4 regions of the Pseudomonas sp. gcc21 genome follow, and region 1 is predicted to be linked to each of the others. Evidence: predicted binding sites of a transcription regulator. Region 1 holds the regulator's gene; each other region holds the start of a gene.

Region 1 (7,421 bases):
TGACCATCGGTGATGGCCTGGTTGCGCAGATTCCTTCGCTGTTGCTGTCCACTGCCGCGGCAATCATGGTGACCCGCGTTTCGACTTCAGAGGACATGGGCGCGCAGGTGCAGCGTCAAATGTTTGCCTCGCCCAAGGCGCTGGGGATTGCCGCAGCGATTCTGGTGCTCATGGGCTTGATCCCAGGCATGCCGCATGTGTCCTTTCTGAGTCTGGGCGCGCTGGCTGCTGCCGGTGCGTACTGGATTGCGCAGAAGCAGAAAGCCAAGCTTGAAGAGGTTGCCGAAACAGAGCGCAAGGAATCCCAGGTGCCGGCAACGCAGCGCCCTGAGACCCGCGAACTCGGCTGGGAAGACGTGACGCCGGTTGACATGGTCGGTCTTGAGGTCGGCTATCGCCTTATTCCGCTGGTGGACCGCAACCAGGGTGGGCAGTTGCTGGCGCGCATCAAGGGTGTACGCAAGAAGCTGTCGCAGGATCTGGGTTTCCTCATGCCCTCGGTACACATCCGAGACAACCTCGATCTCGCTCCGAATGCCTACCGCGTGACGCTGATGGGCGTCGGGGTGGCAGAAGCCGAGGTCTATCCGGACAAGGAGCTGGCGATCAATCCGGGTCAGGTATTCGGTGAGATCAAGGGGATCGCGGGCAAGGATCCGGCCTTTGGCCTGGAGGCGGTGTGGATTGAGGTCATGCAGCGCGATCAGGCCCAGTCACTGGGGTACACGGTGGTCGATGCCAGCACCGTGGTTGCTACCCACCTTAACCAGATCCTGCACAAGCATGCCCACGAGATGATTGGTCACGAAGAGGTTCAGCAACTGCTGCAGGTGCTGGCCAAGGCTTCGCCGAAGCTGGCCGAAGAGCTGGTGCCCGGGATGATCTCGCTGTCTGGTCTGCTCAAGGTGCTGCAGGGTCTGCTGGAAGAACAGGTGCCGGTACGTGACATCCGGACCATCGCTGAAGCCATCGCCAACCAGTCGGGGCGGAGTCAAGATACTGGCGCCCTGATCGGCGCTGTGCGGGTCGCATTATCCCGCTCCATCGTGCAAAGCATTGTAGGGCTTGACGCCGAGCTCCCTGTGATCACGCTTGAGCCCAGGTTGGAACAGATATTGCTACAGAGTGTTCAGAAGGCGGGGCAAGGCGCGGAAGAAGGCGTCATGCTCGAGCCGGGCATGGCCGAGAAGCTGCAGCGGTCACTGGCAGATGCGGTACAGCGGCAGGAGGTTCAGGGCAAGCCAGCCATCGTTCTGGTAGCCGGACCGATCCGCGGGATGATGGCCAAGTTCGTTCGCTATGCGGCGCCAGCGGCCAATGTACTGTCCTACCAGGAAATACCGGACAGCAAGCAGGTCACCATCGTTGCGACGGTGGGCCAACAATGAATAGTCAGTACCAGGACAGGTGAGGTCAGCCATGAAAGTAAAACGTTTCTTTGCCGCTGATATGCGTCAGGCGATGAAGTTGGTGCGCGACGAAATGGGCGCGGACGCCTCCATCATCGCTAACCGCCGGGTCGCCGGCGGCGTGGAACTGACAGCGGCGCTGGACTATGAGGCGCCTCGCGTGACCCCACCCACACCTGGCCTGGATCAGGAACTGAAGAAAACCCAGGAGCGCATCGTCAAGGCGCGTGCCCAGCTGGCCGAAGGCGGGCAGTCTGCAGACGGCCCCCAGGTCAACCGCCAGTTATTCGGCGAAGCCATGCGTCAGGCTGTTGAGCAGGGCTCGCCCGTTGCGCAGCAGCTGCTGGCACGGCTGCAGAACGAACACGCCGCTGAGGCCCCACCGCAAGCCCGTGTGAGCACAGCTCCACAAGCAGAGGTTGGGGAAAGCGGTATCGGTGCAATGCGCGCCGAACTGGCAGGCCTGCGTGAAATGCTCGAGACCCAGCTGGGCAACATGGCCTGGGGGCAGATCAATCAGCAAAATCCCCATCAGGCCAGCTTGTGGCGTCGGCTTACCCAGCTCGGCCTGCCGGCAGGGCTGAGCAAGCAATTGATGGCTAAAGTGGCTGATGTGACCGATATCCGTCAGGCCTGGCGCATGCTGCTGGCGCATCTGTCTCATAGCATTCCGGTCATCCGGGACGAACTGATCGATCAGAACGGTGTGATTGCGCTGGTTGGCCCGACAGGCGCCGGCAAGACCACCAGTCTCGGCAAGCTGGCAGCACGGTATGTGCTCAAACACGGCAGTCAGCATGTTGCGCTGGTCACCATGGATACCTTCCGGATTGGCGCGCATGAACAGTTGCGTACGCTTGGACGTATTCTGAATGTACCGGTGCGGGTGGTTGATGAGCAGAACAGTCTGACTGATGTGCTCAAGGAGTTTGCCGGCAAGCGCATGGTGCTGGTCGATACAGCCGGCATGCAAGGTCAGGATCCGCAACTGCGTAGTCAATTGAACGAGCTGGCGGCGCAGGGGCAACGGGTGCGGACCTTGCTGGTGCTGGCCGCGACGAGCCAGTACCAGGTGTTGAAGTCCGCCTACCATCATTACAAGTCCTGCGGATTGTCCGGTTGTATCCTGACCAAGATCGATGAGGCTGCCACGCTGGGTGAGTCCCTGGGTCTGGCTATGGAACAAGCTTTGCCGGTAGCCTATATGGCAGATGGCCAGCGCATTCCGGACGACATCTGTCAAGCGGTCGGACACAAGCTGGTCAGTCGCGCGGTGAACATGGCCAGCCATGCTGGCGAAGCGCCTGCTGACGAGGCGATGGGTAATGTCTTTGCAGGTATACTGCATGCAGGTTAAGAGCCGGTGATTAGCGCACTTCGCCTCACGGCGGCATGCAGCAAGCGAACCAGGCCGGCGTTCCGTCAGTGAGCCGCCCTGTAGCAGACACGGTGCGATTTTTACAAATTTGCTAACACGAATTCTTATTACAAGGTAATCCACACAGATGGGCAGCAATCATCCGGTTCAGGTTATCGCGGTCACCGGCGGCAAGGGCGGGATCGGCAAAACCAACGTATCCGTCAACCTCAGCATGGCGCTGGCGGCGTTGGGGCGTCGGGTCGTACTGCTCGATGCCGACCTTGGCCTCGCCAACGTGGACGTGCTCCTGGGTATCAAGCCCAAGGCCACGCTTGCGGACGTGCTTGATGGCAAATGTGACCTGCGGGATGTGCTGATTGACGGCCCCGGCGGCATCCGCATCGTTCCCGCCGCATCAGGTGCGGCGCGCATGGTCAACCTGAACCAGCAGCAACACGCCGGGCTTATTCAGGCCTTCAGTGACATCGGCGACAACATTGACGTGTTGATAGTCGACACCGCTGCCGGAATAGGCGACTCGGTCGTGAGCTTCGTGCGCGCCGCCCAGGAAGTGTTGGTGGTTGTGTGCGACGAGCCGACCTCGATTACTGACGCCTATGCGCTGATCAAGCTGCTCAATCGCGACCATGGCATGACCCGTTTTCGGGTGCTGGCCAACATGGTCAATACGCCGCAGGAAGGCCGCACTGTCTTCGCCAAACTGACCAAGGTGACCGATCGGTTCCTGGACGTGGCGCTGCAATATGTCGGCGCGGTGCCCTATGACGAATCCGTACGCAAAGCGGTGCAGAAACAGCGCGCGGTATTTGACGCCTTCCCGCGAAGCAAGGCCTCGCTGGCCATTCGCGGCATTGCGCAGAAGGTTGATGCCTGGCCGTTGCCGGTTAACCCGCGTGGTCACCTGGAGTTCTTTGTGGAACGTCTGGTCCAGCAATCGGGGGCAGATTCATGATCGCGTCCGCCAGTGGAGCCTATATGTACAACCGTACCCAACGTGCAGCGGGTCAGCAGGATCTGCTGGTCGAACAGTTTGCTCCCCTCGTCAAACGCATTGCCTATCACTTGCTCGGGCGCTTGCCATCCAGCGTGCAGGTAGAAGATCTGATGCAGGCGGGCATGATCGGCCTGCTCGAAGCTTCACGCAAATTCGACCATTCAAAGGGCGCCAGTTTCGAAACCTACGCCGGCATCCGCATTCGTGGCGCCATGCTGGATGAGGTTCGTAAAGGCGACTGGGCGCCCCGATCGGTTCACCGCAATACGCGCATGGTCAGTGATGCCATCCGCGCAGTGGAGGCCAGGCTCGGACGTGACGCTAAAGATCATGAGGTTGCGGCCGAATTAGAGATGAGCCTTGAGGATTACTACGCGATTCTTGGCGACACCGCAGGCAGCAAGCTGTTCAGCTTCGAGGATCTGCTCGAATCCGGTGCGGCGGCGGATGTGCACGCCGAGGGTGAGCCCCAGGGCGAATTGCATGACGAGCGCTTTCGCGGCGCACTGGTCGAGGCCATCGAAGGCCTCCCGGAGCGCGAGCGGCTGGTGCTTTCCCTGTACTACGACGAAGAGCTGAATCTCAAGGAGATTGGCGCGGTGCTGGGCGTGAGCGAATCGAGGGTGAGTCAGCTGCATACCCAGTGCGCCGCCAGGTTGCGCGCACGCCTGGTCGCCTGGAAGAACGAATAATAGATAGCCGGATCTCTGGTCCGGCTATCGCAGCCGTGGCTGTGTCGCCTGCCGGCGGGTCAGCTTAGGGTGCGCGCTTTACTTGCTGAGCGCTTCTCGCTCAGGGACATGAATTCAGCAGAGTGCGAACCTGCACTTTTTTCTGGTTTGTACGGAGGTTTACTTGGACAAGAATATGAAAATTCTCATCGTCGACGATTTTTCGACGATGAGGCGCATTATCAAGAACCTGCTGCGTGACCTCGGGTTCACCAACACCGCTGAAGCCGATGACGGCAATACTGCTTTGCCAATGCTCCAGAGCGGCAATTTCGATTTCCTCGTCACTGACTGGAACATGCCCGGTATGAGCGGTATTGACCTGCTCAGGGCGGTTCGCGCTGACGACCGTCTGAAGCATCTTCCGGTGCTCATGGTCACAGCCGAGGCCAAGCGCGACCAGATCATCGAGGCCGCCCAGGCAGGTGTGAGCGGTTATGTGGTCAAGCCATTCACTGCCCAGGCGCTCAAGGAAAAGATCGAAAAGATTTTCGAGCGCGTTCAGCCGAAATAACCAACCGGGGTACCAGATGATGGCGTTAAGCAAGGATCCCGGCCAGGCGACTGCTCAACAGTTTGAGCAATCCCTCAAGGAGCATGCACTACAGCTCGTTGAGTATCTAGAAAATGGGCAATTCAGCGAAGCGGTGCTGGTGGTGCACGCGATCAATCAGGCCCGAGACCGCGGGCTGTATCACGAGGTAGGCCAGCTTACCCGGGCGTTACACAACGCCATCGTGAATTTTCAGATCGACACCTCCCACGCGCTGGGCGACAGCGGCGAAGCCTCGAAGATTTCCGATGCCTCGGACCGTCTCGACTATGTCGTGCAGCTCACCGACAAGGCTGCCAATCGCACCATGGATCTGGTGGAAAGCAGCACCCCCCATGTCGCCGAGATTGGCGAAGAGGCGGCGGCGTTGCGCCTCGAATGGGCGCGTCTGCAGCGCCGGCAAATGACCGCCGATGAATTTCGCGACCTGTCTCGACGCATCGGAGAATTCCTCACGCGCACCGAGCAGTCTGCGACAACCGTCTCGACCCATCTGAACGACATCATGATCGCTCAGGATTACCAGGATCTGACTGGCCAGGTCATCAAGCGTGTAACGACGCTGGTTCACGATGTAGAGGAAAGCCTGGTGAGTCTGGTGCGTATGGCCGGGAAGGTCGATCGCCTTGCCGGAATCGAGCACGGCGATGGCGTACAGCCGAAAAAAGCCCCAGAAAAGGGTGAAGGTCCGCAGATTCATGCCGATATAAGGGAAGACGTAGTGTCTGGGCAAGACGAAGTCGATGATTTGCTGTCCAGTCTTGGTTTTTAAGGGAGCGAGTGCATGAGTGTTGACGCGGATGAGGAAATTCTTCAGGACTTTCTGGTGGAAGCCGGAGAGATCCTGGAGCAGTTGTCCGAGCAGTTGGTAGAACTGGAAAACCGTCCGGACGACGCCGATCTGCTCAATGCGATCTTTCGCGGCTTTCACACCGTAAAAGGCGGTGCCGGATTCCTGCAACTGGACGCACTGGTTGGCTGCTGTCATATCGCGGAAAACGTGTTCGACATCCTGCGTAAGGGCGAACGTTCGGTGACCTCCGAACTGATGGACGTCGTGCTGCAGGCGCTTGATGCGGTCAACAGCATGTTCGCTCAGGTGCGCGAAGGCGAGACGCCCACGCCCGCTGAGCCTGCATTGCTTGAAGCGCTGGCCTTGCTGGCGAAACCAGCGGCGAGCGAAAACCATGAGCCTGTCACCTCGAACCAGACAGTAGAAGCGACCACCGTGGACACTCCGGAAGCAGCCGGCGGCGAAGGTGATATCACCGACGACGAGTTCGAGAAACTTCTGGACGCGCTACAGGCAGAGCCCTCTGCCGAGGCCGTTGAATCCGCTTTGCCTGTGTCTGCCGGCAGTGCGGGTAGCGGCGATAGCGATAGCGATGAAATAACCGACGAAGAGTTTGAAGCCCTGCTTGATCAACTGCACGGAGCAGGTAAACCGCCTGTTGCGGCCGTAGCGGCGGCTGCCAGCGCATCGATACCGGACACTGGCGCGTCTGATGACGTCATCACTGACGACGAATTCGAAGCTTTGTTGGATCAGTTGCACGGCACCGGCAAAGGTCCGGGCGCGACAGACGCGGCGCAAGCTGTTTCCAGGGACGAACCTGCCGCAGACTCGGCAGGTATCGATCATATTACCGATGATGAATTCGAAGCGCTGCTGGATCAACTGCATGGCACCGGCAAGGCGCCGGGCAAGTCTGACGTTGACTCAGCTTCTGACACCACCGCTGCCGCTGCGGCCAGACCCGATGCCCGGCCAGCTGCTGCACCTGCACCCGCCCGCCAGCCCGAGCCCGTCGCGGCAAAAGCACCGGCCGCTGCTGATGCACATCCCGCAGAAACCACGGTGCGCGTGGACACAGCGCGCCTCGACGAAATCATGAATCTGGTCGGCGAGCTGGTGCTGGTGCGCAACCGCCTGGTGCGTCTTGGGGCGAGCACTGGCGGCGAGGAGCTGAGCAAGGCTGTGGGCAATCTTGATGTGGTGACGGCCGATCTGCAGTCATCCGTGATGAAGACCCGCATGCAGCCAATCAAGAAGGTGTTTGGCCGCTTTCCGCGTGTCGTGCGCGATCTTGCACGTGCTCTCAAGAAAGAAATCACGCTCGAGCTGATCGGGGAGGAAACTGACCTCGACAAGAACCTGGTCGAGGCGCTGGCCGATCCGCTGGTTCACCTGGTACGCAACTCGGTAGACCATGGCGTTGAGATGCCAGACGAGCGCGAAGCCGCTGGCAAATCGCGGATGGGCAAAGTGGTGCTCGCTGCGGAGCAGGAAGGCGATCATATATTGCTGACCATTACCGACGATGGTCGCGGAATGGATCCGGAAGTACTTCGG
Region 2 (7,421 bases), 1.3 Mb from region 1:
CCTTTTCGTGCAACCCCAGTGCTCGGTCGAAACTCAAGCTCATCCCAGCCTCCTCACTCTTCAATCCTGACCGCGGCCAAATTGCCGCCGCTTTGGTGTCATCAGGATCTAAAGCAATTGGCATGCCATAAATGCATTGCTTTATTTTTCAAGGAGATAAGGCGATCAGGAAGCGGCCGGTGGCAACGGTTTACCGGCACCGCCGTCTGCCAGGCGGCAAAAAGTGCGTCGAATGATTAGGCACAACAGGAAAGAGTTAAGAGGTTAGCGAAGCGAAACTGAATCGCAACCTGTAGCGAATTGAGGGCCGAGCGCGACGCTCTTGAGGTCTCGCGATGAGGCTTACTTGGCCTGGTACACAATCCCCGGATTGCACTGCACCATCTGATACAGCTCAGGGAGGCCGTTCAGCGCCTCCGATGCACCCAGCATCAGATAACCGCCGGGCTTCAGGGTCGCATGGATGCGCCTGAGGATGTCCTTCTTGCGTTCGGCGGAAAAATAGATAAGCACGTTCCGGCAAAATACGATGTCGAACTTGCCCAGGATCGCATAGCTCTCCAGCAAATTCAGCGCGCGAAATTCGACGCGGCTGCGGATGGGAGCCTTGACTCGCCATTTTCCCGGTGACGACTGGTCGAAATAACGAACCAATCGGTCCTGGGCCAAACCCCTGCCAATAGAAAGGCTGTCGTACTCCGCGTTTCTGGCTGCCGTCAAAATCCCGCCGGAGAGATCAGTCGCAACGATACTTGCACCGGAGCGCAGCTGACCGGGATCGCTGCGCTCGAACTCGTCAATCGCCATGCTCAGCGAATAGGGCTCCTGCCCTGAAGAGCACGCAGCGGACCAGATACGCAAACGCTGACCGGGGTTGGACTTGATGAAATCCGGTATCAGTCGGTTCTTGAGCACCTCGAAGGGATAACCATCACGAAACCAGAGGGTTTCGTTAGTCGTCATCGCGTCGATGACCGATTCCTTCAGTCCTCCACGGGGTTGGCTCTGGATACGCTGGACCAGCTCACCCAGGTGATTGATACCCTGCTGCTCCATCAGTCGGTTGAGCCGGCTGGCGACCAGGTACTGTTTGTTATCGCCCAGAACGATACCGCATGATTTCTCGAGGAAATCACGAAACTGATGGAAATGCTGCTGTTCAGATGTCAAACGATCCGCCCCGCTGTATAAAAGGCGCCTCCGTCAAACTGGCCCCCCACGCGGCGCGTGCAGCCTGTCGATGACCCGACGGGCAAGCTCGTCTGGTTTGAATTTTGCGAGAAAATCATCCGCGCCTACCTTTTTTACCATCGCCTGGTTGAATACACCGGACAAGGATGTGTGCAAAATAACGTGCAAGCCATGGAGTCGCGGATCGTTCCGCACCTCTGCGGTGAGGGTATACCCGTCCATCTCGGGCATTTCAATATCCGAGATCATCATCAGCAAGCTCTGCGACACGTCTTCGCCGGAATCAGCCAGCGCTTTCAGCCAGTTCAGCGCCTGGCGTCCGTCATTAAGGGCGACGATCTCCACCCCTACTTCCTGCAGACAACGAGACACCTGCTTTCGTGCCACTGATGAATCATCAACGATCAATACCTTGCGTGAAACCGCCGCAGCCTGAGCCTGCTCATCAATCACGCCAGCGCTGACATTCTCCTGCAATGGCACCACTTCGGCCAGAATCCGCTCCACATCAATGATCTCGACCAGGCGATCATCGACCCGCGTCACTGCGGTCAGGTAATGATCACGACCACTGCCCCGGGGCGGTGGATGAATTTCGGACCAGTTCAGATTGACGATGCGTTCGACGCCGCTGACCAGGAAGCCCTGAACCCGGTAATTATATTCGGTGATGATCACGAAAGTATTGGCCAGGTCAGCCAGACCCGGCCCGCCGATGGCCTTGCGCAAATCAATGATCGGCAAGGTACCGCCACGGATATGTGCGACTCCGCGTACCACTGAATTCAGTCGTGGAAGTACCGTCAGCTTCGGGCACTGCAGAATTTCTTTGACCTTGAACACGTTGATGCCGTAAAGCTGGCCGCCGGCCAGACGGAACAGCAGCAATTCGAGGCGATTCTCGCCAACCAGCTGGGTGCGCTGATTGACCGAGTCCATTACGCCAGCCATGGGTGACTCCTCACTATATAGGGGACGGCTTGTATAGGGTGCGGCTTACCGAAGCGCGGCACATTTCTTGCTGCAAGGATGCAAAGCGACATAAACCCGGCGCCATCTCTTTAAGGTTTCCTGTATGCGTTTCAGTACTCACTGCGCCGCGCTGACCATGCTGTTCTCTGCGAGCCTGTCTGCCAGCCCGCTTATAAATCAGCTTATCGGCGCGACTACGGCTTTTCTTGAGGGCGAAATTCAAACGCATCTGCAGCAGAGCACTCGACAGGCTCGCTACAGTATCGAGGTCAATCGCCTGGATCCGCGTTTACGACTCGCCGTCTGCCCGGACGAGGCACTGAAAGCCAGTCTGGAAAGCCCTGCCGTGCCGGTGGGCCGCGTCACGGTGCGCCTTTCCTGCGAGAGCGACGTGCGATGGCGATTGTTCGTACCTGCGCAGGTCAGTCTGTTTGAGGATGTTCTGGTCGCCGTGCGTCCGATGGGCCGGCAGGAGGTAATCGGTGCCGGTGATGTCGCCTTGGTCGAACGCGATACAGGCTTGCTCAATGGCGCTTATCTGACCGATCCGCAACAGGCGGTGGGCATGCGTCTGCGCAGGCCAGTCGCCGCCGATACCGTTGTCAGTCCAGCGCAACTGGAGCAGGATGAAATCGTCAAACGCGGAGACAAGGTCGTGATCAGCGCCGCCAATACGCAGATATCGGTGAAGATGCCCGGAGAAGCGCTGGAAGGCGGCACGGTGGGCGCACAAATCCGCGTCAGGAACACGCGCTCCGGCCGTACGGTCAGCGCAAGGGTTGTCGCCCCGGGTCAGGTGTCGGTGGCAATGTGATACGCCTGACGAACTTGGCTATACTGCGTATTCGACACGCTGGGCGCTAAATGCGAACCAGTCCACATAGTTTGCTCACCAGTACTAAAGGTTTAGCTGCCTCGGCCGTTACAGCTATTAGCAAAGCATTCAGTCTGAGGATAAAACCATGGTTATCAACTTCAACACCGCCAACGGAGCCAACAGCGCCGGGCGCACAGCCCAGGCCGACGCGGCTGCAGGCAAACGCGACGTGGCGGTGGAAAACAACGTAACTGACAAGCCGGGCGTGGATAAATCCGCTCCGGGGGAGTCGTCAGTCAAGCTGAGCGATCAGGCTCAGCAAATGAAATCAATCGAAGCACGGCTAAAGGACTTGCCGGAAGTGGACAGCGAACGGGTAGCGCAGCTCAAACAAGCAATAGCTGATGGCAGTTACAAGCCGGACAGCGGCCGCATTGCCGATAAACTGTTGGGTCTGGAAGACTGAGACGCCCCGGGTCTGTGGAGAAACAGATGACACTCAAGCAGCTATTTGATCAAGCCGCCAGTGACTGCGAACAGTTCATAGAGCTGCTCGACAGGGAGCAGGAGGCATTGATACAGAACGACATGGTCACGCTTGAGTCGCTACTGAACAGCAAGGCTCCACTTGTGTCTGCGCTGAACGGGCATGACCAGCAGATCAATGATCAGGCACGTCAGCTGGGCAAGACACCCGAACAGGACATGGAAGCGTTTCTGGAGTCGCTCGGTCAGAACGAGTTGTTCGAAAGCTACCAGTCCCTCAGGCAATACCTGACCCGTTGCCGCGACGCCAATTTGCGCAACGCGCGATTGGTACGCCATAGCCAGCACGCCAACAGTCACCTGCTTGACCTGATACGCAATCAGGGCGAATCAAGCCAGGCCGTTTACGACCGCCAGGGCCTCGCCAAGCGAAGCCATTCGCAGCGGCCAATAATCAAAGCCTAGGGTCCGTCCACGGCGAGATCCGGCTAGCCAACAACAAGGCGCATAAGGATTGGGTGGCTCATAGCCAGCATGCTATACAATGCTTCCCTTGCCATGCCTATTGTCGAGATTTTTCAGTGTCCAGCTTACTAGCGCCAGAAACCGGTCCGCAGCCGCCCAGGGAAGTCCGCTCGCCCATCGAGATCAATGCGCTGTTGAAGACGCTGCTGCATTCCCGCGACCAGCTGATCGTCAGTTTTCCCGAACGTAGCCAGAAATTTCAGAGCTTCATCGTCGCTATCGACCCGGCGGGCAAGCAGCTCTGGATCGACGAACTGGTCCCGAAAGAAGGCGACCGGTACATCACCGAAGGCGAGTCATTCCGGATTGATGCCTGGCATGAAGGCGTGCACATGCGCTGGCATTGCGTCGCCGCGCAGCGGGTCATTCTGGAAGGCGCGCCGGCATACTGCGCGGCCCTTCCTGAACAGCTCATCTACCATCAGAAACGTGGCGCATTTCGAGCCGTCGTCCAACGGCCACTGGAAACAGGCGTGACGCTGCACAGCGAAACGTTTCGGCTGAGCGGACACCTGTTCGACGTATCCGCAACCGGGTGCAAGGCGCTCTTTGCTTCAGATCAGGCGCACGCGCTCCGTCCTGGCGCCATTATCGAGGCCTGCCAGCTGGATCTGCCTGAGATAGGAACACTGGATCTGGCGGTCGAAGTACGCCACGTGTCCTATGACGAAAAGCGCGACGAGTCCCATGTCGGCCTGAGATTCAGACAGCCCAGCCCTCAGGCTCAGCGGCAGGTGGACCGCTTCGTCAACTACCTGCAGCGCGAGGCGCGCCGACTGGAAAAGCGCGACGACCTGTTCTGATATTAACCGGAGACACCCCGGACCCAGCCCAAGCCGCTGCGCAGTGCCTGGAGATGTAGCGCGCCTGCGCTACACCAATGTCTGCAACACCCCGAACCTCTTCGACCCGTTAGAAGAAGCCGACTACAAATACACCCTGTCGGCGAGCAGGCGTTCACCAACCCCAGGGAGCGCGCCTGCGCTACGCCAGTGTTCTAAGACAGCACCAGCCCCCTTCGACGCGCCCGAAACGCTGCCTAGCAGAGCATGAACGGTGCGTTCTGATCAGCTCAACCGGGACGATGATCTTCCTGGTCCGCATCGAGATCCGCTGCGCTTGGATAACCATCCGCATCATCGCGCATTTGATCGTCAACTATCTGTTCATCGACGCGCGGATCCAGTGCAGCGGATAGCGGTGAACTGGCGAGGTTACCCGCCGCAGGCATGTAATGGCTCGGTTCGGCCTGCAGGTGTTCGCCGGTAACCCGGCTCGGACGCACATTGATAACCAGGAACATGCTGGATATCGCCATGAATACATACAGCATGCCAGGCCCGCCGACCTTCATCAGCGCCGAGCTGGCCAAGGGGCCGGCGCTGGCACCAAGCCCGAAGGTCACCAGCAACATCGCCGAAAGCAATACCCGCTCTTCGGGTTCGACGTGGTCGTTGGCCAGCGCCACCGCAAGCGGATAAAGCGTAAAGGCGAGGATGCCAAATAGCCCGGCCAGCACCAGCAGTGCATATCCGGGTACTACTGCCAGTCCCATCACCAGCGTAACCCCGGTGAGAATAATGGCGTTCAGCTGAATCAGCTGGCTACGATCAAGACGATCAGACATCCAGCCCACCGGCCACTGCGCCAACAACCCCGAGCCGATCGCTACAGCCATGAACACACCGACTTCAGAAGTCCCCAGCCCCATACCCGAAGCGTATACCGGCGCCATGCCGTAGAACGACCCCAGCAAAAGTCCCGACACCGCTATCGTCCCCAGCGCCAGGGGAACGCGTCTGACGAAGAAACCTATACGTAGCGGTGCGGGATGCAGCGGCGCCGGGTGCAGGCTTTTCGTCACCGCCACCGGTACCAGACAGAGCGAAAAGCACATGGCGACGAACAGGATATGGCGGATATTCAGCTCCGGCATCAGAGTAAATACAAACTGACCGAGCATCAGACCCAGGAAGGTCACCACCATATAGCCTGCAAAAACTGTCCCGCGCTGATGGGATTCAGCCTGCTCATTGAGCCAGCTTTCCAGAACCATGTACTGGCACATCATCGCCATGCCCACCAGAATGCGTAGTAACAGCCACAGCTGCACGCTTTCCGACAGGGCATGGCCCAACACCGAGGCGGTGACCACGCCGGCGCTGGCTACGAACGCGCGTATGTGCCCTACCCGCGCAATCAATCTATGGCCGACCGATGCACCTCCGACCAGCCCCACGTAATAACAGGTCATCAGTGCACCGATCCAGATCTCGCTCACCCCGCGCGCAGACAGGCTCAGACCGATATAGGTACTCAGCAGGCCGCTGCCCAGCAGCATCAATAACGTGGCGAAATAGAGCGACGAGAAGGCGGTAAGGGCTTTGGGCATTGAAACTCCACGTACAGTCTGGTTATCAAGTGGGTTGGCTCAGCTTAAAGATAGCCTAACGTCCGGGAGCGCCGGACAATCGAGCCGTTCCCAATAGCCATAACGGGTTTGGTTGACACTGAGGTTGCAGCGCGGGGCCCCTGACTAGTGGGCACCGACACTGACGCAGCGCGGAAACGGCGCAGCTTACTGACAGTCCTGCCGCGAAGAAAGCTCGCCGTGACGTCGGCGCGAATTTTCTGACGAAATCCGCAAGCCACACCTCGTACTGATATCCCGTCCCGATAAGTGGAGTGTAGCAGCGGCCGGTGCCCTGCCGGCCGCGTTGCTGAGGGGAATGACCAGCCGGCTATTTTCTGATGAAGGCCAGCACCGCCTCGGTAAAGGTGTCTCCAGCCTGAACATTGGAAAGGTGCGCAGCCTCGAACTCGACCAGCTCAGCATCCGCGATCGAAGCCTGCATAGCCCGGCCGTGTTCAGTTGTGGTGACCTCGTCAGCGCTGCCGGTGATGATCAGGGTTGGTGCCGTGATCGATTCGAGTTGGCCGCGGAAGTCTGCGTCCCTGACCGCGGCACAGTTAGCGGCATAACCCTCGGGCGACGTGGTCTCCAGCATGCGGGTGATACGTTCCACCGTCTGCGGGTTGGCTGCGGCGTAATCAGGAGTGAACCAGCGTGCCACAGAGCCGTCGCGCAGCTCGCGCATGGCCTGCTCCCTGCCCTTCAGGACCGTCTCGATACGGCCGTTCCAGACCTCATCATTGGCGATCTTGGCGGCGGTATTGCACAGGACCAGCTTGTCGATGCGCTGGCCGGCGTTGATACCAAGCCATTGCCCGATCAGGCCACCCATCGACAGACCGCAGAATGATGCGCGTTCGATGTGTAACGCATCCAGCAATGCGAGCACGTCCTGCCCAAGCTGCTCGATGCTGTAAAACCCCTCACTCACCTCGGACCTGCCGTGACCGCGGGTGTCATAACGCAACACCTGCAACTCATTGATAAAGGCGGGCATCTGCGTATCCCACATGGCGA
Region 3 (7,421 bases), 1.2 Mb from region 1:
CTTCATCGGCGAAGGGCAAGTTAGCCGCTTCGTCGAAGTCCTTTTTCTTGTACGAGCTGTAAGCCCATATCACGATGCCGATGAAGGCCACCATCGCAAAGATGGTGGCGATGCCGCGGAGAGTGTTGATATCCATTGGTTGATTACCTGCGGTCGGACAAGACGGTGCCGAGGTGCTGCAGATAGGCGATTACAGCGTCGATCTCGGTAACGCCTTGCACTGCTTCGCTCGCGCCAGCTATGTCTTCATCGGTGTATGGCACGCCCAGCGTACGCAGCACTTCCATCTTGCGGCCAGTATGCTCGCCGTCCAGAACGTTGTGCTGCAGCCATGGATAGGACGGCATCTTGGACTCCGGGACAACATCACGCGGGTTGATCAGGTGAGCGCGGTGCCAGTCGTCAGAGTAGCGGCCGCCGACGCGGGCCAGGTCTGGACCGGTACGCTTGGAGCCCCACAGGAAGGGGTGCTCCCAGACGCTCTCGCCCGCTACAGAATAGTGGCCATAGCGCTCGGTTTCCGAGCGGAACGGGCGGACCATTTGCGAGTGGCAACCTACACAGCCTTCGCGGATATAAATATCCCGACCTTCAAGCTCCACCGCGGTGTAAGGACGCAGTCCTTCAACGGGTTCGGTCGTCTCTTTCTGGAAGAACAGGGGTACGATCTGAGTCAGACCGCCGAAGCTGATCGCAAATACGATCAGCACCACCAGCAGGCCTACGTTCTTTTCTACTATGTCGTGTTTCATCAAATTGCTCCTCAGACCATCTGCGCCGCGGCTTCAGCTTCGGCAACCTCGGACTGGCGGATAGTGCGCCAGACGTTGTACGCCATGATCACCATGCCGATCAGGAAGAATGCGCCACCAATCATGCGGACCACGAAGCCGGGGTGGCTGGCTTCCAGTGCTTCGACGAACGAGTAGGTGAGGGTGCCGTCGACGTTTACTGCGCGCCACATCAGGCCCTGGGTAATGCCGTTTACCCACATGGATACGATATACAGAACGGTACCGACGGTTGCCAGCCAGAAGTGCGCATTGATCAGCCCGACGCTGTACATCTGTTCACGACCGAACAGCTTGGGAATCATGTGGTACACAGCACCGATTGAAATCATTGCCACCCAGCCCAGAGCGCCGGCGTGTACGTGGCCAATGGTCCAGTCGGTGTAGTGGGACAGGGCGTTGACCGTCTTGATGGCCATCATCGGGCCTTCAAAGGTGGACATGCCGTAGAACGCCAGAGCCACGACCAGGAAACGCAGGATCGGATCGGTGCGCAGCTTATGCCAGGCGCCCGACAGGGTCATCATGCCGTTGATCATGCCACCCCAGCTCGGAGCCAGCAGGATAAGCGACATCACCATGCCCAGCGACTGTGCCCAGTCAGGCAGAGCGGTGTAATGCAAGTGGTGCGGGCCGGCCCAGATGTACAGGGCGATCAGGGCCCAGAAGTGCACAATCGACAGACGATAGGAGTAGATCGGACGATTGGCCTGCTTGGGTACGAAGTAGTACATCATGCCCAGGAAGCCGGCGGTCAGGAAGAAGCCCACCGCGTTGTGTCCATACCACCACTGCACCATGGCGTCGGTCGCGCCGGCGTAGGCAGAGTAGGATTTGAGCATGCTGACCGGCAGCGCAGCACTGTTGACGATGTGCAGCACAGCGATGGTAATAATGAAGGCGCCATAGAACCAGTTGCCGACATAGATATGCTTCATCTTGCGCTTCATGATGGTGCCGAAGAACACCACGCCGTACGTGACCCAGACCAGCGCGATCAGAATGTCGATCGGCCACTCAAGCTCGGCGTATTCCTTGGTGGACGTCAGACCCAGAGGCAGGGTGATGATCGCAAGCACAATGACGGCCTGCCAGCCCCAGAACGTGAACGCAGCCAGGCTGTCGGAGAATATCCGTGCCTGTGAGGTGCGCTGAACAACGTAATAGGAGGTGGCCATCAGGGCGCAGCCACCAAACGCGAAAATGACCGCGTTAGTGTGCAATGGACGCAAACGTCCGAAACTCAACCAGGGTAGGTCAAAACTGAGTTGAGGCCAGACCAGTTGTGCGGCGATAAAGACGCCTAATGCCATACCTACAATACCCCAGACCACCGTCATGATGGCGAACTGGCGTACTACCTTGTAGTTATAAGCTGTCGGAGTGGTAGCTGTGCTCATGCGAGATTCCACGGATAGCAATGGGTTAAGGGGGGGCGAAGCGGCCGCAAGTATGAGGAAACGCTGAACTCTTTGCAATGACGCAGGTCAACGTTGGCGGTTGTCTGCGACCTCTCTGCAGGGGTATGAGAAGCGCAACGAGCCCGGACTTTGCCGGATCCTCGAAAGCGGTCTTGCCGGGGTCAAACGAGATCGTACAGAATGGGGCCAGCAAGCCAGCCCATAGGGTTCAGGGCTCACTGAACCTCGTCCGTATTAGTTTTTCTAGACGCTCTGGACGGATTAAAGGGTAATCCCGCACGATCCGCATGTGAACCCCTTGATGGCCGTACGGCTGTGACATCTTGTCGCATCATCGGTAACCCGGAAATCCTATGCCCGCTTCCTTTATATACAACCAGCCTGAAACGCCACGGTGTTCAGGGACCTTGTTACTGGCCCATGGTGCCGGCGCGCCAATGGACAGCCCATTCATGGATCTATTGGCGCAGGGCGTCGCTAAGGCGGGATTAAAGGTAGCGCGTTTCGAGTTCCCCTACATGGCGGTTCGTCGAGAAGACGGCCGCAAGCGCCCGCCGAACCCTATGCCGGTACTGCTTGAAGCATTTCGGGATGCCTACAACACATGCCGGGCCGACAATGATGGTCCGGTGTATGTTGCTGGCAAGTCGATGGGCGGACGTGTGGCCAGCATGCTGGCTGACGAGCTGAAAGCCGGCGGGTTAGTGTGTTTCGGTTATCCCTTTCACCCGCCAGGCAAGCCGGAGAAGACCCGGGTCGAGCATCTACGCGATATCGCGACACCCGCCTTGATTATTCAGGGCTCCCGCGACCCTTTTGGCAAGCCCGACGACGTCAGCGGGTATGCGCTGGGCTCACAGGTCGCGATGCACTGGTTGGAGACGGGCGACCATGACTTCAAGCCTCTGAAAGCCAGCGGCCAGACCCAGCTGGCGCTGATCAGTCAGGCAGTACAGGCCTGTGTCCGCTTCATCTCCCACCCTGGCAGCGCTTAAATCCCCAACGCTGCAGGCAGAACGGCTGCTGACATGGTGCCCCAGCGCCGGCCTTTTACCTCAATCGGGACATACAGCACGAACACGATGGTGGACGTTCCGGGCAGCAGGAAGGTGCCCATATTCATATAGATGCACGAGCTCAGGAAATGCAGGTCGGCAGCGTTAGTCACGGCGAAGCGCTTGAAGTTGCTGCGCGCCGCGTCGACTTTCGGGTCACCGGTAGGGGGTTGTGACGACGCGCTGCGGCTGGTCGGCAAATAGCCCTTATCATTAACCGCCGCCATATAGACGATGCCGTCCTTGCCCCCCTGGTCCCATTCATCCAGCAGCGGCCGGATCTGTTTGATGAAGGCGTCAGCCCAGCTCACGTCATGTTTGGGAGGGTTGGTGCCAGCAATCGGCGTATAGCGCTGATCAAACAGATCGACGCCTGCGTTGGCCAGATCATTCAGTCGATCTTGCACTATCTCCCTGCGCTGCATAAGCCGCTGGGTAACTGCTTCCATGTTCCCCTCGCCGAGACGGAAGCCAGCCAGAGAGCGCAGGGTGAAGTGCGTATTGTCACGCAGGGAGTCGGCCTGGCTGAACGTATCTTCCATGCATTTGCTAATGGTGACGCTGAGCTCGCGAATTTCGCCGCCGTGCTTGAGGGTTTCGGCATTGGTAGCGGTGAGCTCCTCCAGGGCGCTGCTGACCATCAACAGGTCATCGTTGGCTTGCTGGAAGTCCTCCACCATGGCGTTGAACTGATCGGCAGCGGTGCTGACGGCCAGACCAGTGGTTTCGGTCTGTTCGAGCATGCCGAGTGTCTGTTGCTCCGCTCCTGACATGGCCTGGGTCATCTGTTCCATCAGATCTGTGATCTGCTCGGCAGCACTGCCTACCTTGAACGACAGATTGCGTACCTCATCGGCCACCACGGCGAAGCCGCGGCCCTGTTCGCCGGCGCGGGCCGCTTCGATGGCCGCGTTCAGTGCCAGCATGTTGGTCTGTGCGGAGAAATCCTGAACCGTATTGAGAATCTCACGAATCCGGGCGGAAGTAGCGGTCAATGCACTGATGTTGCTTTTGAATCCATTCATCGATTCGCTGACCCGGTGCATATTCAGCCGGGCATCACCCATCTGCTGTTTCGATTCGCGAGCCAGCTCCAGGTTGCGGGTGTTGACCGCAGTAATGTCGGACGCGCGCGAGGAGATATCCTGGAGCGCGACCGTTGTCTGTTCGCTGGCATGAAATATCAGTTCCGATAGCTGTTGTTGAAGACCGGCATCCTTCGCAGCCTTTTCCGCCAGCAGCCGGCTGTTCGCTGATGCCAGGGCGGTTCGCAGGCTATTGGTTTGCAGATCGAGCATCACCGTACGTAACCGCTCGTTCAGTTCATTGAACAGGTGGGCGGCTTCGTTCTGCTGCGCTCCGCTCGCTGCCAGCTCACGTAGATCGATTTGTTTGCTATTGGTTGCGGCCAGGCGTTCGACCAGATCGCCCGCCTGGTGCTGAACTGAGCGCGCCTGCAGGATCAGATAGAAGGCCACCGGGGTGAGCAGAATGGCCATGACCAGGAGCACGCCGTCTGCCAGCCATATGATCGTGCCGGTGAAGAACACTTGGCACAGACACAGCGCCAGGCAAATGCCCGCCCGGGACATACGGGGAAGATTAGGTGCAAGGCCGTTCTTGGGTGCGGTTTCCGTCGCGTTCATATTTTCCTCATAACGCATATTAGGTTGCGTTTTTCGCCTATCAATCGATACCGCTGATTGGGTTTCGCCACTATATAGACGTATCGGCAGGGCAGGAAATAACCGAAGGGGAGGGAATGTATTTTTTTGTTATCCGCTGCGTGACAAATGCTCTGCTCGGGTTGCCGCCCTCATGAATCGGACAATGAGGGCAACCAGAGTGATATCTGGGGGAAGAATATCAACAACGCGGTGGCCAGCAGAAGAATGAAGATAAAGGGTGGCGTACCCTTGATGACGTCGAAATACGGGCGTCGGAAGATGGCCATTGCGGTGAAGATGTCGCAGCCGAACGGAGGCGTGGCAGAGCCAATTGCCGCTTGCAGGGTCACGATGACACCCACATGCACTGGGTCGAGTCCAGCTGCGTCTACCGCGGGTTTGAACAGCGGCGTGAGAATCAGGATGACCACGATGGGGTCGACGAACATGCAGCCGATGAAAAAGGAAATAGCAATCAGGCCAAGCACCAACAGTTGACTGTCGCCGATAGTCTCGATGATCGGCCCAAGTATCGCCTGGGGTATGCCCGCGAACGAGATGGTATAGGTGAATGCCGTCCCGGCTGCTACCAGAATGAAGACCACGGCTGTAATCAGGCCAGTTGAAAGCGCCACATCCCAGATTTCGCTGATCTTGACCGCACGCAAAATGACGATTTCCAGCACCAACGCATACAGCACCGCAATGGCCGCAGCTTCAGTCGGGCTGAAAATGCCCCCATAAATGCCGCCAACCACAACCAGCGGAAAACCCAGGGGCAGTACGGCCTTTTTCATTGCTGCCCAACGAACGGCCCAACCCAAACGGGGTTCAGGTTCGATGCCCATGCGGATCGAACCTATCCAGCAGTACAGCGAAAACATCAGCAGAATCATCAGGCCAGGCAGAATGCCGGCAATGAACAGGTTACCGATCGAAGCGCCGGATACCACGCCGTAAATGATCATGCCGATACTGGGCGGAATCAGCAGCGCGATATCGCTGGCGTTGATGATCAACGCCAGGGTAAAGCTGTCGGAATAACCTTTCTCGAGCAGCTTTGGCCGCATCGGGCCACCCATGGCAACCACTGTAGCCTGCGTAGAGCCTGAAACGGCGCCAAATAATGTACAGCCGGCAGCGGTGGTAATTGGTAAGCCGCCGCGCAGATGACCAACGAAACTCTGTACCAGGTCGAGCAACCGTTGGGAGGTGTGGCCGCGAGTCATGACATCCGCAGCGAATATGAATAGTGGAACGGCAGCCAACGCCCAGGATTGAACGCCGCTGATCATCTGCCCCAACAGCAGGCTGACATTGTTCATGTCGAGTTCAAGAAACAACAACATAAGACTGGCGGCGAGCAGGGGAACCAGCATCGGGAACCCTAGCAGCAGCAATACCACCATAACGATCATTGTCAGGGTCAGCATGGCTTGTGTACCGGGTTACGGAGCTGAGTCGGGCACTTCATCGTAGACTTCTTTCTCATTGAATGAACGGTAGATGCCCTTGGAAAGCATGTTGCGAATTGCAGTCAGCCAATACTGGACGCCCGCCAGAACGAAGCCCAGCGGGGCCATCAGATAGGGAATCCATAACGGGATTTGCAGCGCGGAAGAAGTACGGCCGCGGTTCTGTATCGCCATGACGTAATCCCATGCATGCCAGGCAAAGAAGAACATCAGGGCGCCGGTCGACAGCGAGATGGTGACCAGAAGGATTTTGCGCGGCGTGCCCTTGAGCTGGTCATAGAAGGCCGACATCGAAATATGCCGTGCGCGGCGAACGGCATAACCCAGCCCGGCGAAGGTCATGATGATCAGACTCATCTGAGTCAGTTCCACCTGACCGGTTACCCCGGTTCCGATTAACTGGCGGCCAATTACATGCACAATCAACAGGCCGGCCAGAAACAGCACGCTGCTGCCTAATATGATTTTTTCGATATGTTCCGCTATTCGATCCAGCGCGCGCAGAGCTTTGCTCAGCAATGCCTTGAACGAGTGGCTGTCCGACGTGTCGGCAGGCTCGGGCATCTGTTGATCCTCTCCATGGCCTGGTCAGGCACTACCCGATCGCGGATATGACGTCGGGATATTTACTTTCAATCTGTAGTCCATGCACTGAGTAAAGGATCACGTTGCATGCACTACGAGAATAGTTTCTTTTTTGACCTTAACTCATGACTCGAGTTTTTGCACGACGTGGACATATGACGACCTTGTGATAAGGTTAAAAGCGGTTAACCAGAACAATCGATAAGGAGCGTTCCATGAACTGGCGTAATGGAGTAGTTGGGGCGGCAGCCCTGGTATTGGCGGCGTGTGGTTCGGATGAACCGGAAACAGCCGAAACCGGCCTTGATGCACAACCGGAACCGGGGCAGGTCGAAGTATGGCGAGTTGGCCTTGAAGAGATTGAAGGCAGTGTCCAATACGAATACGCCGCGCAGTTCGCGGAACTCATGAGCGAGAAGACAAACGG
Region 4 (7,421 bases), 750 kb from region 1:
AACTCACCACGGTCGATTCCCGTCTGGTTGCGCTGGAGACCAACAGCTATCCGGTACTCGAACGCGCGGACGCCGTGCTGTTCCAGTTTTCCAGGTTGCCCGGCATTTTCAACAGTGCCGTAACCGCAGGTGAATTGTCGGCGATTGAAGAAGCCAACCAGGTGTTGTCGGACATTCAACAGCACCAAAAACAACTCGGCCAGCTAGTCGCCGGTGAGGCTCAACGCAAACGCGAGTTGGATGCATGGCGCGACTCGATCAACCGTTACGCGTCCAACGCCTCCCAGGCTTCGAGCGCACTCATTCGCGGCTCCGCTTCCTTCGATGACTTGCGTCCCAGCCTCGACCGTATGGCCAATGACCTGACCCAGGCCACGCAGCTTGGCGCTGATTTCCGCGCGAATGCCTACGCTGATTTTCTCCAGACGCTTGCCAGCACCCGTGAAGAGAACGCCGCGACCATTCGGTTCGGTATTATTTTGTCGCTCGTATTGGTGCTCCTGGTTGCACTCGGTGCCTGGGCCGTCACCCGCAGCATTATGGGCAACGTGCATGGCGTGATCAGCTCGCTGAAGGCCATCGCCCGCGGTGAAGGCGACCTGACTCGCCGGGTCAATGTGGAGTCTCACGATGAAATCGGCCTGATGATCAAACTGTTCAACGATTTTCTCGACACCTTGCAGTCCACCATTCGTCAGATTGTCGACGCAGCCTCCCCGCTGGGCCAGGTATCCAAGGAGCTGTATCGGGTCACCCAGGGCTCCGAGGAAAACGCCAAATCCCAACAGCGCCACACGGATTCCATTACGCGCGACATCCTGAACATGAACGATAACATTCAGGAAGTGGCGCGCCGCTCGCAGCAGGCATCCGAGCAGGCTGAGTCTGCTACCCAGCAGACTACCACCGCTCGCGAACGCATCGAGACATTATCTGAAAGCATCAATGACCTGGGCACCAGCGTCACCAGTGCCGTGCAGTCCATGGCTGAGCTGGAGGAAGAAACCCAGGCTGTCGGCTCGGTACTGACGGTGATCCGCAGCATCGCCGAACAGACCAACCTGCTGGCACTGAACGCAGCGATCGAAGCTGCTCGGGCGGGCGAGCAGGGTCGCGGTTTTGCTGTGGTGGCTGATGAGGTACGCAACCTGGCACAAAAAACCGCGACATCGACCGCCGAGATCCAGCAGATCATTCAGCGCCTGCAAAACAGCGCCAATACCGTGCTCCATGTAATGACTGCCAACAGCGAGAAATCCCGCGACAGCATCGAGCGCTCCGCAGAGGCGACCCAGCTATTGGCGACTATCGCCACCGCAGTCAACCAAATCAACGAGCTGAACGCCGGCATTGCCCGCTATACGCACGAGCAGACCGGCCTCTCGAGCTCTATCCAGAAAGAAACCCAGGTCCTGCAGCATGATGCGCAGGCCACGGCGAAAGGAGCGGAAGCCACTGCACGCCTCGGCGAACAGCTGATTTCCACGGAAGACAACCTGCGCGGGGCTACCGCACAGTTCCGCGTTTGATAACACCGCAAGGAGCACTACCTGAAATGAATAAATCACGCGTCATCGGTCTGGCGGCCATGTGTCTGGCCGCCACTCCAGCAGTTGCGCTGGAACAGGGCGAGCACCGACTCAATGCATTTGGGACACTCGGCGTCAGTTATATGGGCGGTGAGGACGATGGTCGCACCTATGGAAAACAGGGCCAGACCACCGATTCCTGGAGAGGTGATGAGCTATCAAAGCTCGGCGCCCAGTTCCGTTACGGTGTAACCGACAAACTGGCTATTACCGCGCAGGGGATCGCCAAGGCTGAACAGGATTCGTGGAAGGCCAAGCTCGAATGGCTGTACCTATCTCACCAGACCACCGATCGCCTTGTTCTGCGTGCCGGCCGCATGCGTTCGCCGGTGTACATGTATTCCGACACGCTGGACGTGGGGTTCAGCTATCCCTGGCTACGCCTGCCGGATGAAGTGTACTTCCAGATCCAGAGCCCGACCTACGAAGGGATTGATGCGATATATACGCTGCCCTTGAGCTATGGCTCGCTCGCCGTTCAGGTGGCAGCGGGCCAGTCGAAAAACCGTCGCAACTTCATCATGGGCGATGTGTATGAACTTGATGCAGACGATACTAGGGCCGGCGCGATTACGCTTGAGACGAATAACTACGGCACCCTGCGCGTTGGATATGAACAGTCCGACGTTACAGCCAAGATTGCGATACCTATAGCCACACCCTTCGGGCCGAGCGCCGTTTCGCACGTAATGGACGCTCAGAAAGCCAAGTTCCTGTCGATTGGCTACCAGTATGACAACGGGACATGGCTGACCAGCAACGAAGTCACCAACCTTGATCCAGGCGGAGACCTGGAGGAAAAAGACGCCTTTTATCTGATGGCGGGTCGTCGGTTCGGCGACTTTCTCCCCCACCTGACGTATGCGCAACTGGATGAGGGCGACGGACGGCAACGCTCCTGGACCGCGGGCTTGAACTACAGCCTGCGCCCTAACGTCATCCTCAAGAGCGAGTACAAGCGAGTCTCAACGTCCGGCGAATACCAGGGCGTATTTGTGAAGTCAGCCCAGGAGACCGTGGATAACGCGATGTATGAACTATTGGGTGGACAGGCCGGTACGCCCAGCCGCAACTTCGACGCTGACATCATCAGCGTCGGCATCGACTTCGTCTTCTGAGGAGCAGATAAATGAAACTGTTCAATCGCTTCATCGCACTGACGTTGTTGGGTCTCGCGGGCTTCGCCCAGGCGGGCGTTGCCGTGATCGTCAATCCGGGCGCGCCAAGCGCACCCAATCAGGCGCAGGTCGCAAATATCTTCCTCGGCAAGGACAAATCGCTGACCGGCATCGATCAGGAAGGCTGGAACCCGGTGAAGGAAAACTTCTACACCACAGTGACCAGCAAGAACGAGTCGCAGCTCAAATCCTACTGGTCCGGTCTGATTTTTACCGGCAAGGGTCAGCCACCCGCCAGCGTAGCGGGTGACGCTGCAGTGGTCGCCAAGGTGGCTGCGGATCCGAACGCCATCGGCTACGTCGATAGCGCTGCGGTAACGGATGCGGTCAAGGTGCTGTTCACCTTGCCCTGATCAGCTGCCCTAGCTGTTGAAAAAGCCGGCCTCGTGCCGGCTTTTTCATTCCTGACGGACGGTCTCATGCGCCGCTCTGGACCGCCGATACCCCACTGCATACATCGCCAAGTTCAAGTCGCCAATTAACCGACTAGTGGCATTTAAGCATCATTCTTCATTTGTTAACATCCGCACGCGCTGCGGACACCGGAAGTCAAATGCTCAAGAATTTTTCCCTCACGTACAAGCTGGCAATCGCTCCCGCGATCGCGCTTGCGGGCCTGATCGCTTACGTCGTGTATAGCTCCCTGCAGCTGACTGTAATTGATTCCCGGCTGGATGCGCTTGAAAGAGTCAGCTACCCCACGCTGGAGACCGCCGATGCGATCCTGTTTCAGTTTTCAAGGTTGCCTGGCATCTATAACAATGCAGTCACTGCCGGGGAGCTATCCGCGCTGAACGACGCGAGCCAGATAATTGGCGAAATCGAAAACCATCGCAGCCGCATCGCCAAGCTGGTGGTTGGCGAGCCCTCACTGGCTCGCGACCTGACAGCGTGGGCCGAAGCCATCAATCGCTACGCGACAAACGCATCACAAGCCTCCAGCGCGCTGATCACCGGTACAGCCTCCTTTGATGAATTGCGGCCCAGCCTGGACCGGATGGCCAAGGATCTTTCAACCGCGCAGGAACTCGGCGACGGGTTTCGCGAGGCAGCGTACTCCGGCTTTCAGCGGACGCTTTCGGTCACCCGTGAAGACAACAGCACCACTATACGGCTTGGAATGGCGTTGTCCCTGGTACTGGTGCTGCTGGTCGCTTTCGGTGCCTGGGCAGTTACCCGCAGCATCATGATCAACGTGCATGGCGTAATCGGCTCACTGAAAGCCATTGCCCGCGGCGAAGGCGATCTGACGCGTCGCGTGAATGTTGATTCGAACGATGAAATCGGCGAAATGATCAACCTTTTCAACAACTTCCTCGACACACTACAAGGCACGATTCGCAAAATCGTCGAAGCCGCCAGTCCGTTAAGCGACGTATCGAAGGAGCTGTATCGGCTAACACAAAACTCGGAAGAGAACGCCAGATCCCAGCAACAGCACACCGATTCGATCTCCCGCGACATCCTGAATATGAACGACCACATCCAGGAAGTTGCCCGACGTTCTCGACAGGCATCCGAGCAGGCTGGGTCTGCAACGCGTCAAACCGCTACAGCCCGTGACCGCATCAATACGCTTTCAGAAAGCATCAACGATCTGGGAACCAGCGTCACCGGCGCGGTGAAGTCCATGGCTGAGCTGGAGGAAGAAACCCAGGCGGTCGGCTCAGTCCTGACCGTTATCCGCAATATTGCCGAACAGACCAACTTGCTCGCTCTGAATGCGGCGATCGAAGCTGCACGCGCAGGCGAGCAAGGCCGCGGCTTCGCTGTTGTCGCTGATGAAGTGCGCAATCTGGCGCAAAAAACTGCCACCTCGACCGCCGAGATCCAACAGATCATCCAACGCCTTCAGAACAGCGCCAACAACGTACTGAACGTGATGACCGCCAATAGCGAGAAATCCCGTGACAGCATTGAGCGTTCCACAGAAGCAACGCAACTGCTCGCTACCATCGCGACCGCAGTCAACCAGATCAACGAGCTGAATGCCGATATTGCCCGCTATACGCACGAGCAAACCGGCCTGTCGAGCTCCATCCAACAAGAAACGCAAGTGTTGCAGCAGGACGCCAAAGCAACCGCACAAGGGGCCAATGCCACGGCCCGACTGGGCGAGCAGCTCGTCAGCACCGGAGACGAACTCCGGGCGGCGACCGCCCAATTCAAAATCTGATTTGCTTCAAGGAGCACACTGAATGTTTAGATTACATGCGCTCGGTCTGGCAGTAGCCTGCCTCGCCGCGTCACCCGCTTTCGCGCTGAGTCAGGGCGAATACCGCTTGAATGGCTTCGGCACACTGGGGTTTACTCACCTGGGCGGTGAGGATGAAGGCCGCAGCTATGGTATTCAGGGCCAAACCAACGACTCATGGCGCGGAGACGAGCTATCCAAGCTCGGCGGGCAGTTTCAATACGGCCTAACCGACCGGCTCAATCTCACCACACAGGTCACACTGAAAGCCGAGCAGGATACCTGGAAGGCCAATCTGGAATGGGCCTACCTTTCGTTTCAGGGCTCCGACCGCCTGACGCTTCGCGCGGGTCGCCTGCGCAACCCGGTGTACATGTACTCCGAAACGCTGGATGTCGGAATCACTTATCCGTGGTTGCGACTACCCGACGAGATCTACCATCAGGTGCAGATATCCAATTACGAAGGTGTCGATTTCACCTATTCGATTCCGGTCAGCTACGGCTCGGTGAGCGTGCAAGCCTATGGCGGACAAGCGGAGAATCGCGACTTTTTCGCCTACGACCAGATGTATGACATGGACTACAAAAAGGTCGCTGGCGCAAATATCACGCTGGAGACGTTCAATTACGGCATTTTCCGGGTGGCCTACAGCGAAGCCGGGTTGAACATGACAATGCCGGAACTTGCAATTTATAGAATGGCCGATATCGCCAACGATGTTAAAGGCAAATTCAGCTCCGCTGGCTATCAGTATGACAACGGCACCTGGCTGGCCGCGAGCGAGGCGACAAGGCTAGTAGTCGAGGGCTTAACACCAACCAAGAACGCATTCTATGTAATGAGCGGGCGCCGGCTCGGTGATGTTCTCGGGCACGTCACTTATGCGCAGCTCGACGAAGCTGGAGCCGGTCGGCAATCCTCCTGGACCTATGGGTTGAACTACAGCCTGGCCCCCACCGTTACGCTGAAAGGTGAATACAAGCGCGTTGACACCTCTGATGGCGGACGCGGCGTATTTATCCAGTCTGGAGAAGAATATCTCACCGGCCTGTTTACTGGCACTGCCCGCACCTTCGATGGTGACATCGTCAGCATCGGCCTCGACTTCGTATTCTAAGGAGCAGTCTAATGAAAATTTTTGCACGCTCCATGGCGGCCATCGCTTTGGCTGTATCCGCAATCTCAGCCCAGGCAGGCGTGGCGGTTATCGCTCATCCCGCTGCGGCCAAAAATCCCTCGCAGGCGGAAGTGGCGAACATCTTCCTCGGCAAGGACAAGTCGCTGACCGGCATCGATCAGGAAGGCTGGAACCCGGTGAAGGAAAACTTCTACACCACGGTGACCAGCAAGAACGAGTCGCAGCTCAAATCCTACTGGTCTGGCCTGATTTTCACCGGCAAAGGCCAGCCACCCGCCAGCGTAGCGGGTGACGCTGCAGTGGTCGCCAAGGTAGCTGCGGATCCGAACGCCATCGGCTACGTCGATAGCGCTGCGGTGACTGACGCGGTCAAGGTGCTGTTCACCTTGCCCTGACGCGTTGTTTCATCGCATGAAAGCCGACCTCGTGTCGGCTTTTTGTCTGTGCTGGCTGGGCAAAATCTCCGTGTCGTTTCGCCAGATGGTCTATGCTCATCGGCATGACCGACCCAGCCCTGCGCACCGTACCCATCCGCCCCTCGCCCTGCCCAACCCTGACGGGGCAGGAGCCGTTTTTCATGGTAATGAACAGCCGCTCAGGCAAGGGCAATGCCGACCAGATACGTGAAACCGTCGAGGCGCTGCTGTCCGCGGCCGGCCGCCGCTACGAGCTCATACCAGTAAGCAGCGGATCGCAGCTCGGCCCTGCTGCGCAGAAGGCGCTGGCAAAGGCGCGAGAACACGACGGAATAGTGGTAGCGATTGGTGGCGACGGTACGCTCAATGCGGTTGCCCGAGTGGTGCTGGGCTCTGGCGTCCCGTTCGGCATCCTCCCGCAGGGGACATTCAACTATTTCGGACGCTGCCATGGCATTCCCCAGGATACCGAGGCGGCAGTGCAGTGCCTACTGGATGCCCGGGTGCGCCCGGTCAGTGTTGGGATGCTCAATGACCAGTTGTTTCTGATCAATGCGAGCCTGGGGCTGTATCCTAGGTTGCTGCAGGACCGCGAGCGTTATAAACGACGCTATGGCCGCAGCCGCCTGGTTGCACTCTGGTCGGCTCTGGCCACTCTGGCGCATGCGCACCGACAACTTGATGTTCAGCTCGAATACGAAGGCGCTATCCATTCACTGCGCACGCCGACCATTGTTGTGGGCAACAACCGACTCCAGATGGAACATATTGGAATCGAGGAAGCAGAGGCTTCAGAACACAACAGGCTCGTGCTGATGAGCTCCCGACCGGTGGGCACTCTGTCACTTTACTGGCTGTTAGTACGCGGCCTGGCAAGCCGACTGGGCGACGCGGAAAATGTCA

Evidence for each region. The regulator FliA, encoded in region 1, starts transcription of late flagellar genes. The targets are predictions, from matches to a motif close to CTAAAGTTTNNNNNNNNNNNGCCGNTAA.
Region 2: flgM (flagellar biosynthesis anti-sigma factor FlgM) is a predicted target of FliA. The motif match lies at 3,062-3,089, and genes of this name have one in related genera.
Region 3: HG264_RS02180 (methyl-accepting chemotaxis protein) is a predicted target of FliA. The motif match lies at 4,994-5,021, and genes of this name have one in related genera.
Region 4: HG264_RS10800 (methyl-accepting chemotaxis protein) is a predicted target of FliA. The motif match lies at 3,184-3,211, and genes of this name have one in related genera.

The regions. Positions count from the first base shown of each region.
Region 1 covers NZ_CP051625.1:1,581,919-1,589,339, reverse strand. The annotation lists gene flhA (flagellar biosynthesis protein FlhA) at 1-1,388, shown strand, start outside; gene flhF (flagellar biosynthesis protein FlhF) at 1,420-2,766, shown strand; gene fleN (flagellar synthesis regulator FleN) at 2,915-3,742, shown strand; gene HG264_RS07340 (RNA polymerase sigma factor FliA) at 3,742-4,476, shown strand; gene HG264_RS07335 (chemotaxis response regulator CheY) at 4,652-5,029, shown strand; gene HG264_RS07330 (protein phosphatase CheZ) at 5,049-5,840, shown strand; gene HG264_RS07325 (chemotaxis protein CheA) at 5,853-7,421, shown strand, end outside.
Region 2 covers NZ_CP051625.1:295,513-302,933, reverse strand. The annotation lists gene flgB (flagellar basal body rod protein FlgB) at 1-43, opposite strand, end outside; gene HG264_RS01525 (protein-glutamate O-methyltransferase CheR) at 343-1,170, opposite strand; gene HG264_RS01520 (chemotaxis protein CheV) at 1,204-2,142, opposite strand; gene flgA (flagellar basal body P-ring formation chaperone FlgA) at 2,267-2,977, shown strand; gene flgM (flagellar biosynthesis anti-sigma factor FlgM) at 3,126-3,446, shown strand; gene HG264_RS01505 (flagella synthesis protein FlgN) at 3,473-3,931, shown strand; gene HG264_RS01500 (flagellar brake protein) at 4,048-4,794, shown strand; gene HG264_RS01495 (MFS transporter) at 5,064-6,383, opposite strand; gene pcaD (3-oxoadipate enol-lactonase) at 6,733-7,421, opposite strand, start outside.
Region 3 covers NZ_CP051625.1:431,314-438,734, forward strand. The annotation lists gene HG264_RS02160 (cbb3-type cytochrome c oxidase subunit 3) at 1-136, opposite strand, end outside; gene ccoO (cytochrome-c oxidase, cbb3-type subunit II) at 144-752, opposite strand; gene ccoN (cytochrome-c oxidase, cbb3-type subunit I) at 764-2,191, opposite strand; gene HG264_RS02175 (alpha/beta family hydrolase) at 2,566-3,207, shown strand; gene HG264_RS02180 (methyl-accepting chemotaxis protein) at 3,204-4,931, opposite strand; gene HG264_RS02185 (TRAP transporter large permease) at 5,084-6,367, opposite strand; gene HG264_RS02190 (TRAP transporter small permease) at 6,383-6,973, opposite strand; gene dctP (TRAP transporter substrate-binding protein DctP) at 7,210-7,421, shown strand, end outside.
Region 4 covers NZ_CP051625.1:2,332,687-2,340,107, forward strand. The annotation lists gene HG264_RS10785 (methyl-accepting chemotaxis protein) at 1-1,529, shown strand, start outside; gene HG264_RS10790 (porin) at 1,556-2,707, shown strand; gene HG264_RS10795 (phosphate ABC transporter substrate-binding protein) at 2,719-3,120, shown strand; gene HG264_RS10800 (methyl-accepting chemotaxis protein) at 3,321-4,943, shown strand; gene HG264_RS10805 (porin) at 4,966-6,081, shown strand; gene HG264_RS10810 (phosphate ABC transporter substrate-binding protein) at 6,093-6,497, shown strand; gene HG264_RS10815 (diacylglycerol kinase family protein) at 6,680-7,421, shown strand, end outside.